DNA from 2 places in the Mesobacillus stamsii genome. Region 1 is predicted to be linked to the other one. Evidence: riboswitches for the same ligand, from Rfam matches in the RefSeq annotation. Region 1 holds a riboswitch; the other holds the start of a gene.
The links. A riboswitch is a leader RNA that binds a small molecule or an ion and turns the genes downstream of it on or off. The one in region 1 is predicted to bind FMN.

Region 1 (4,187 bases):
ATTGGAACACAGATCAGCCCCCGGCCATGCGTCGCCATAAAGTTAATGACATCAGGTGTTGCTTTTTCAGCAAGCGCAATAAAATCTCCTTCATTCTCCCGGTCCTCATCATCGCAAACGATGACGACATTGCCTTGCATTAGTTCATATATCGCCTCTTCAATTGGATCAAACATTTTCATCATCCTCACATAAACCCGTTATCCTCTAAAAATCGGGCTGTAATCTTGCTTTCTCTTTTTGGAGCTGCTGCGAGCTGATCACTCAAGAAGTGCCCCACATACTTGCCAATCATGTCACATTCAATATTGACGATATCGCCTTTATCCTTAAAGCCTAGTACCGTGTCAGCAAGGGTCAACGGGATCAGTGACAAGGTCAAACTGTCTTCTGATATTCCAAAAACGGTTAGGCTTGTTCCATCAACAGCGACGGAGCCTTTTAGGATGACATATTTCAGCAAATCCGGTTCCACCTGGATTTCATAATACACTGCATTTTCAACTTGGGTCTTTCCTTTGATGATCCCGACGCCATCCACGTGTCCGGCGACAAAGTGACCGCCGAAGCGGCCTCCCGCTGCCATCGCCCTTTCCAGATTTACCTTTGAACCCCGCCTGGCGGTTTTCAGGCTCGAGGCTTTTACTGTCTCAGGCATCACATCTACGGTAAACCTATTTTCTGTATAAGAGGTGACCGTCAGGCATACCCCGTTCACTGCAATACTGTCACCAACTTGTACATCTGTCAGTACTTTTTTTGCGTCGATTGTCAGCATAAACGATTCTCCGCTGTACTGGATATTGGCAATTGTCCCAATTTCCTCAATAATTCCTGTAAACATATGAAAACCTCCCTCTAGATCGGCTCAGCAATAATCCTGATATCCTCGCCGATTTGTTTTACATCGGTAATTTTCAAGGGAACTGTTTCTTCCAGACGAACGATGCCTTCGCCTCCGTAGGCTGTCGGAGCATTTCTGCCACCAATCAGCTTAGGGGCAATATAAGTAATCACCTGCTGAAAGGCCTTCTCTTTTAAAAAACTGCCATGGACTTCGGCACCGCCTTCCACAAACAGAGAAGTGATCCCGCGTTCCCCCAATTTTTTCAGCATTTCGTTTATTTCGACTTTCGCAGTTTCTAGCTTGATGATTTTGATGCCTTGGTCTTCGAATTGTTTTGCCCTTTCAGGTTTGGCACCAGCAGCTGTGACGATGATCGTCTCAGCTGCGTGATCACGAATTACCTCTGATTCCATTGGTGTTCTCAAAGTCGAATCCAAAATCACCCGAACGGGATTTTTTCCGCCAGTTTCCAGCCTTGTTGTCAGGCTTGGATTATCTTTGATAACGGTGTTGACACCTACAAGAATAGCATCCTGTGTATGGCGAAAGTGATGAACATCCTTTCGCGCTTCCTCACCTGTGATCCATTTACTCTCTCCCGACACTGTCGCAATTTTGCCATCAAGGCTCGTGGCAGACTTCAAGGTTACAAATGGGAGTCCCGTACTTATGTAATGAAAAAATACGTTATTCAGGGCTATGGCTTCTTCCGCTAATAACCCAACCTCCACTTCTATGCCAGCCTCCCGCATTTTGGTAATTCCTGCACCAGCAACGAGGGGGTTTGGATCAACCGAAGCCACAAATACCTTTTTGATGCCCGACTTTATGACAAGGTTCGAACAGGGCGGTGTCTTCCCAACATGGCTGCACGGCTCAAGAGTCACGTAAAGATTTGCTCCCTTCACTTTCTCCCCTGCCATTGTAATAGCGTGAACCTCGGCATGCGGCTCACCTGCCCGCAAATGGGCGCCAAAACCTATGATCTCCCCGTCTTTTACGAGCACAGCGCCAACCTGGGGATTTGGGGAGGTTTGTCCTTCCGCTGCTTTTGCAAGATTGATCGCAAGGGCCATATAATCTTGATGCTTCATCTTTTTTCCTCCTCGTTAAAAGAAAAAACCCCGAAACAATAGGCTTCGGGGTCCGTAAAAAGACAATATCAAACAAGAGGATATAAAAGGGGATAATCGTCCCTTTTGCTATCCTTGTTTTTCCCTTCTCCCATCCAGACTGTAACTGTCGGCTCTGGAGTTTCACCAGATCCACCGTTTAACAAATGTTAACCGGGTCACGGACTAAGAAGCAAATGCTTCATCACCGCCGGTTGGGAATTTCACCCGACCCCGAAGGAATATTCAATTAGCATCATTATACAGAATATGCTCTGGAAAGCACAACAAACTAGCTTCTTATTTTTTCATCAGTTTCTCAATCGTCGTCAGCAGTTCATCAATCACTTCATTGTCACCTTCCTGAATCCGTTCAACGATGCAAGACTTCATATGCCCTTCAAGCAGCAGCTTTGCTACGCTGTTCAATGCCGCCTGAGTTGCAGAAATTTGCGTGATCACATCATCACAATACGTATCTCTTTCAATCAACCCTTTAATACCGCGAATTTGTCCTTCTATCCGATTCAATCTATTAACGAGATTTTTCTTCGTTTTTTCAGAGTGATGGCTTTTTCGCACTGAGGCGCAGCAGCTGTCCCCACAGTCAGTTGAGTGTACGTTGGGCTCTAAACTGTCCATCTAAAAACCCCCCTTTTGTATATTTTATCATACCCCCTTATCGTACCCCTCATAAAAGCCTGTATTAAACCACAAAATTACATCCTATTGCATGGTGCTAAATAGGCTAGACAATGACTAAAGCTTCTTCCGGAAAAAGTAATTGGATATCTTTAATACTTCTCAATACTGCATCATGTACATTTTCCCGTTTCCCACAATTGCTACATAATAGTGTTTTTCGAGTAACGATCGTATTGATGCTATGACAATGAGAACATGTTATTCCCTTTTTCAATTTGTTGAAACTATATTCAGGCAGCCGTGAGTATGGTGAATCTTGGGTATGCAGGGAATGCAGCCGTTCCGCTAGGTTTATGTGGGTATCTTTTATTGGAGCAAATTGTTTTTGCAGATTTATTTTTAAGAAGTCTTGGAATCTGGTTTGGAAAGATAATTGGTAAATTACGCGGTGCTTGATAGAGGGCAAAGTGGGGGTTCACGAAGACTAGTGTTGATCCAATTTTTATGTTGTATCCAAGGTCTCGGACCATCCTTCGCAGGAGAGATTCTGCTCGTTCCATTAGTATGAGCGGATTGCTTATTTCCACTCCATTGTGGGTGTACCATCTATCGCCTTCAATAAAATAATCTCCTCAAAGTTTTTCACTTCGAACATGCGAATAATCTTTGACAAGAATAGGGAATCGATTTGGAACTTGGTATTTCTATGTTCCAAAAGCAAATCATTCAAAACCAGGAAGCCATTTTCTACCTCCTCCATCCAATGATCAAAAATCACTTCGCCTTCATATCCTTTTTCCAAATAAAGATAGTTACTATGTTCTTTCGGAGTCAGGCTCATTCTGGAATTCAGCATTCTCAGAATCTGTAGTTCCAACGATTCCACACGGGTTTTCACTATCAAAAAACATTCCTCCATTCATATTGTATTGCAATTAATTAGTATGTTTTATTCGAATATTTAACAAGCTTTTTCTACTAGAAAACCATCCTAAATGAGAAAAAGCTGTACAGGAGAATCTGCACAGCTTTTTCTGGTTACTATCAACACTTTTGTTTTTGGATGTCTAAGCTTGTTCTTGTCAATCTTTTATTAGAATGTATGGGCTAAATCCTTCGCACGCGCAATTCCGTTTTCTTTGATTTCCTGTGCTTTTTCAGGGGTTGCGTTGTGACCTTCAAGAATCAGGGATTCAATTGATGGTACGCCGAAGAAGTTCATGATTGTTTCGATGTACCGGTGTCCCATTTCTATGTCCGCAGCTGGTCCTTCTGAGTAATATCCGCCGCGAGCCTGGATGTGAAGGGCTTTTTTATCGGTCATTAAACCAATAGGGCCTTCTTGTGTATATCTGAATGTTTTGCCTGTGACTGCGACTGCATCTAGGTATGCTTTCATGACTGGCGGGAATGAGAAGTTCCATAGCGGTGTCACGAAAACAAATTTGTCTGCTGCTGTGAACTGGTCAACCAGCTCTGCAAGACGGCCGATTTTGGCCTGTTCTTCTGCAGTTAGTGCGGATAATTCAGTGCCTTTTTGCAGTTTGCCCCAGCCGCCTAAAACATCGGCATCAATGTATGGG
Region 2 (4,187 bases), on a different contig from region 1:
AAATAGTATGATTTTTCTCAATGACTGCTTCAATTGTTTCATGCTGGCCAGGTCGGAAATCAGGAAAAGGAAAATATTTGGCCAAATACTGTTTCAGTTCCATTCGATATCACCATATTTAGCGAGCACAAGCCTGATTTCAAAATAGGAGGCATCCGTCACTCGTTCTTTCATTTGTTTTAATTTTTTCGCAGAAATCTGCTGTGCTGCCAGCAAAATTCTCTCCTGTTTGCTAGCTGGTACATAGTAATCTATATCAAACTCCGTTTTTATAAGCGCAATTTCGACAATATGATCTTCGATTGTGCCTTGCTTAAGATTCCTGACTGCGGCAACCTCATCCGCACTATAACCCAGCTGGAGCAATTTGTATGTTTTTTTTGCAGAGAGGGTCAATGGCTCCAAACGTTCTGCCTTATTTAATAAGCCGTCAAGAAGTGGATATGCAGATGGAACATCGAGTATTTTGTTAAACATGAAATGCAAACAGTTCAGAAACTCATAGTGATAATGAGTCGGTTCCATCCCGATCTGTTCAGAGGCTTGCGAGAGCGTCAAACCAATTTTTTTGAAGCCAGTCAACCTTATTATGACCAATTCCGGTTTGATTGCACTATTCTCCAAAGCGGAAATCAGTTCCTCATACAGCCTTTCAGCAAGAGTATAACGATCCCCGCTTTGCTGTTTAATAAATTGCTTCACCCAGCTAAGCGTTTCTTGCTTATTACGGATGGGGATATAGGAACGTTCTTGATGGATCAAATTTGAACTCACCTGAACAAGGAGAGTCAACCTTTCCCAGAAAGACTCGGTTACTTGATGGTACTTCCAGCCATTTAAAAATTCAGGAAGTGGACATTTAGCTAAATGCAGTCTAAGCTTCTCTTCTCCTCTGGATGTTAATAGGACTTTTCCTTCTGCTATCTCCTCAACTAATCCTCCGCGCTTCAGGCTTTCCATCATTTTTTCCAGCCGAGAGCGGCTGACTGTGGGATAGGTAGAAAAATACTGAGTAAGTTTATATAGATGGGCATCCTGGATCGTTTGCGAGGACCGTTTCCCTTGTAAAAGATGTAGCAGGGCATAGATCGTTCTCTCGCCATTGATCCTTTTCAATATTGACAAAACAACCGACTCTAAATAGGTTAACCCCATGCGATCACCCTTGTACTGTAATGCTAATAAATCCTTTACGGAAACAGAAAAAAATCCCCTTCCTGCTATAGCAGGAAAATAATATACCATTATTTTAACATGAAAATGACAGGCAGAATGTTTTATTTTCAGCGTTTCATTCTTGCAAAAACTTATCTGATAAACATTCTCAAAACTTTTTTTATTGAAATGTTGGCGATACAGTTTTACAATAGGATTGAGGAATACGTTTTCACTGAAATCAGTGAAGATTAGCATATTATTTTGTTAAACACTTGGGAGGAATTATATCATGGCTAAGTACACAATCGTTGACAAAGAAACTTGTATTGCATGTGGAGCTTGCGGTGCGGCTGCTCCTGATATCTATGATTACGACGACGAAGGCATCGCTTTCGTAACACTTGATGACAACGAAGGCATCGTTGAAATTCCAGACGTATTAATCGATGACATGATGGATGCATTTGAAGGCTGCCCAACTGACTCAATAAAAGTGGCAGATGAACCATTTAACGGAGACGCAACGAAGTTTGAATAAATCCTTACATAAATTCCCGCTTAGTAAGCGGGAATTTTTTTTAAATAATGATCATTAAACAGCGAAAAAGCAACGGTGCAGGCCGTCGCTTTTTCTTTTTAGACAATTAGGCACTTTTATAGTTTTGCTGTCTCTCCATCCACGTTTTCATTCTTGCAAACATTAGCATGAAGACAACAGACATCAGTACGCCTTTCACAAAGTTAAAGGGCAGGATCCCAGCCACAATAAACTGTTTTGTTTCTGGACCTGACATTGCCGGCATATTCAAAAATAAGGTGTAGGCGGGCAGGAATACATAGTAATTAAGGACACTCATGAAAATCGCCATGCTTACTGACCCTGACACTAAGGCAAATGTCATGCCTTTTTTCGTTTTCATTCGCTGATATATATAATAAGTTGGCAGTATGAATAAAACTCCTGCTACAAAGTTGGCGGCGTGGCCTACTGGCACTCCAGTTTCACTGCCTGTCATGAAATAATCAAGAATATTCTTTATAAGTTCTACTAAAATACCTGCAGCTGGGCCGAATATCAACGCAGCAATCAATGCAGGTAGATCGCTGAAATCGACCATCAAAAATTTTGGAAACGGCGGTAGCGGAAAATTTAGCAGCATTAATACATAAGCTATACTGCTCAACATTCCAATTGAAACCATTGCTTTTACACTAAGATTTTTCATTTTCCTCTCTCCTTAGAGATCCATCTCACATAAGGAAGAAAGATTCATGCACACATACCATTTGTCACATAAAATCCCCCAAGTTTTATTCTTGAGGGAATGACGACTAAGGCATGCTTAATAGCCGTTCAAACCTGCAATTTTTGAACGCCTGCAGAACCTCCATCTTCTCCCATCCAGACTTTACTGTCGGCTTTGGAATCGCACCAAATCCTGCCACAAAGGCTCGCGGGCTTAAAGAATTAACCTTATTACCGCCGATCGGGAATTTCACCCTGCCCCGAAGATAGACCATATTCATTTACATGTTTATTATACTGAAAAAAAGAATACTTGTGAAGGTGTTTGCTTGTGACGGTTTTATGTCTTTAAAGCACCTTTTCTTCACTGTGGAAGCTAAACTCATGATCTTCAAAAATTCGGAAATTTTCCGGGATAGCTTATAAGAACTGTTTGAATTGATAGCGTTTACATACTATTCATGAACATTCGGACCATTTGACAAAAGAATATTCGTCTTGTAAAATGATCTGAAAATTGTTTTTATTTACATAAGGAGTGATCTACTATGTTTCAGGTGTTAGCTGCTGATTCAATCAAGGAACAAGGCTTACAGCCATTGCTGGAGTGGAAGCAGGCACAAGTATATTCAGGGGGAATTGATTCCGGACTCGTCAGTTTAGAAAAAGTGGATGCGTTATTGGTAAGAAGTGCGACCAAGGTAACGGCCGAACTGCTCGACTCCATGCCTTCTCTAAAAATCGTCGGTCGGGCAGGTGTCGGGGTCGATAATATCGACATCACAGCTGCGACAAAACGAGGAATCGTCGTCGTTAATGCTCCTGATGGAAATACGATTTCCACTGCTGAGCATACTTTTGCGATGATGGCAGCATTGATGAGGAATATCCCGCAGGCGCACGCTAATGTAAAGAGTGGGCAATGGAACAGAAATCAGTTCATCGGAAATGAACTTTACGGCAAAATGCTAGGAATCGTTGGCTTAGGAAGGATTGGATCGGAGCTTGCCAAAAGGGCAAAGGCTTTTGGGATGTCGGTTAAAGTGTACGATCCATTCTTAACGACCGAACGAGCTGAGGTGTTAGGCGTCCAGCTATCCACCTTCGACAACGTTCTTCAAGAAGCGGATATTATCTCCGTCCACACACCATTGACGAAAGAAACAAATGGGCTTCTTAACGAAAGGACCTTGAGCAAGACGAAGAAAGGCGTGTATCTCCTAAATTGCGCCAGAGGCGGAATCATTGATGAGATGGCCCTCGCTCATTTTATTGAAATTGGCCACGTAGCCGGGGCAGCCTTAGACGTTTTCAAAGTCGAACCTCCAGGAGACCATCCTTTGCTCTCGCTTGATTCCGTTATTGTCACTCCGCACCTCGGTGCTTCGACAAGAGAGGCACAGCTGAATGTCGCAACACAGGTAGCCACGGAAATCAGGTCCTTTTTTGAAAATAAACCTGTTGCCAACTCGATTAATCTACCAGCTATGTCTAAAGATATCTATGAAAAAATACAGCCCTTCCACCAGCTGGCAAAGCAAATGGGCAAAATCGTCTCGGAATGCCATAACAAAGGTGTCAATGAATTGACAGCCACCTATTCAGGAACTGCAGCAGAACTGGAAACATCCTATTTGACGAAAGCACTTCTGGCAGGTTTTTTTGAAAACCGAATTGAGGTGAAAGTTAACGAAGTGAATGCGATCCATATCGCGAAAGAACGTGGAATCATGGTCGGAGAAAAGGTAACAGGTAATTCATTCGGTTATGCCAACACAGTGAC

Region 2: it holds a riboswitch for FMN, as region 1 does, so the genes downstream of both, J2S25_RS01640 (ECF transporter S component) here and ribD (bifunctional diaminohydroxyphosphoribosylaminopyrimidine deaminase/5-amino-6-(5-phosphoribosylamino)uracil reductase RibD) in region 1, are expected to answer to the same signal.

The regions. Positions count from the first base shown of each region.
Region 1 is NZ_JAUSUN010000004.1:188,702-192,888, reverse strand. Features, by position in the region: gene J2S25_RS05040 (bifunctional 3,4-dihydroxy-2-butanone-4-phosphate synthase/GTP cyclohydrolase II) at 1-176, opposite strand, end outside; gene ribE (riboflavin synthase) at 188-844, opposite strand; gene ribD (bifunctional diaminohydroxyphosphoribosylaminopyrimidine deaminase/5-amino-6-(5-phosphoribosylamino)uracil reductase RibD) at 859-1,941, opposite strand; FMN riboswitch at 2,060-2,205, opposite strand; gene J2S25_RS05025 (metal-sensitive transcriptional regulator) at 2,260-2,601, opposite strand; gene J2S25_RS05020 (hypothetical protein) at 2,911-3,060, shown strand; gene J2S25_RS05015 (nuclease-related domain-containing protein) at 3,182-3,508, opposite strand; gene J2S25_RS05010 (FMN-dependent NADH-azoreductase) at 3,698-4,187, opposite strand, start outside.
Region 2 is NZ_JAUSUN010000001.1:299,579-303,765, forward strand. Features, by position in the region: gene J2S25_RS01625 (RecQ family ATP-dependent DNA helicase) at 1-103, opposite strand, end outside; gene J2S25_RS01630 (YpbB family protein) at 94-1,155, opposite strand; gene J2S25_RS01635 (ferredoxin) at 1,448-1,696, shown strand; gene J2S25_RS01640 (ECF transporter S component) at 1,803-2,384, opposite strand; FMN riboswitch at 2,545-2,676, opposite strand; gene serA (phosphoglycerate dehydrogenase) at 2,953-4,187, shown strand, end outside.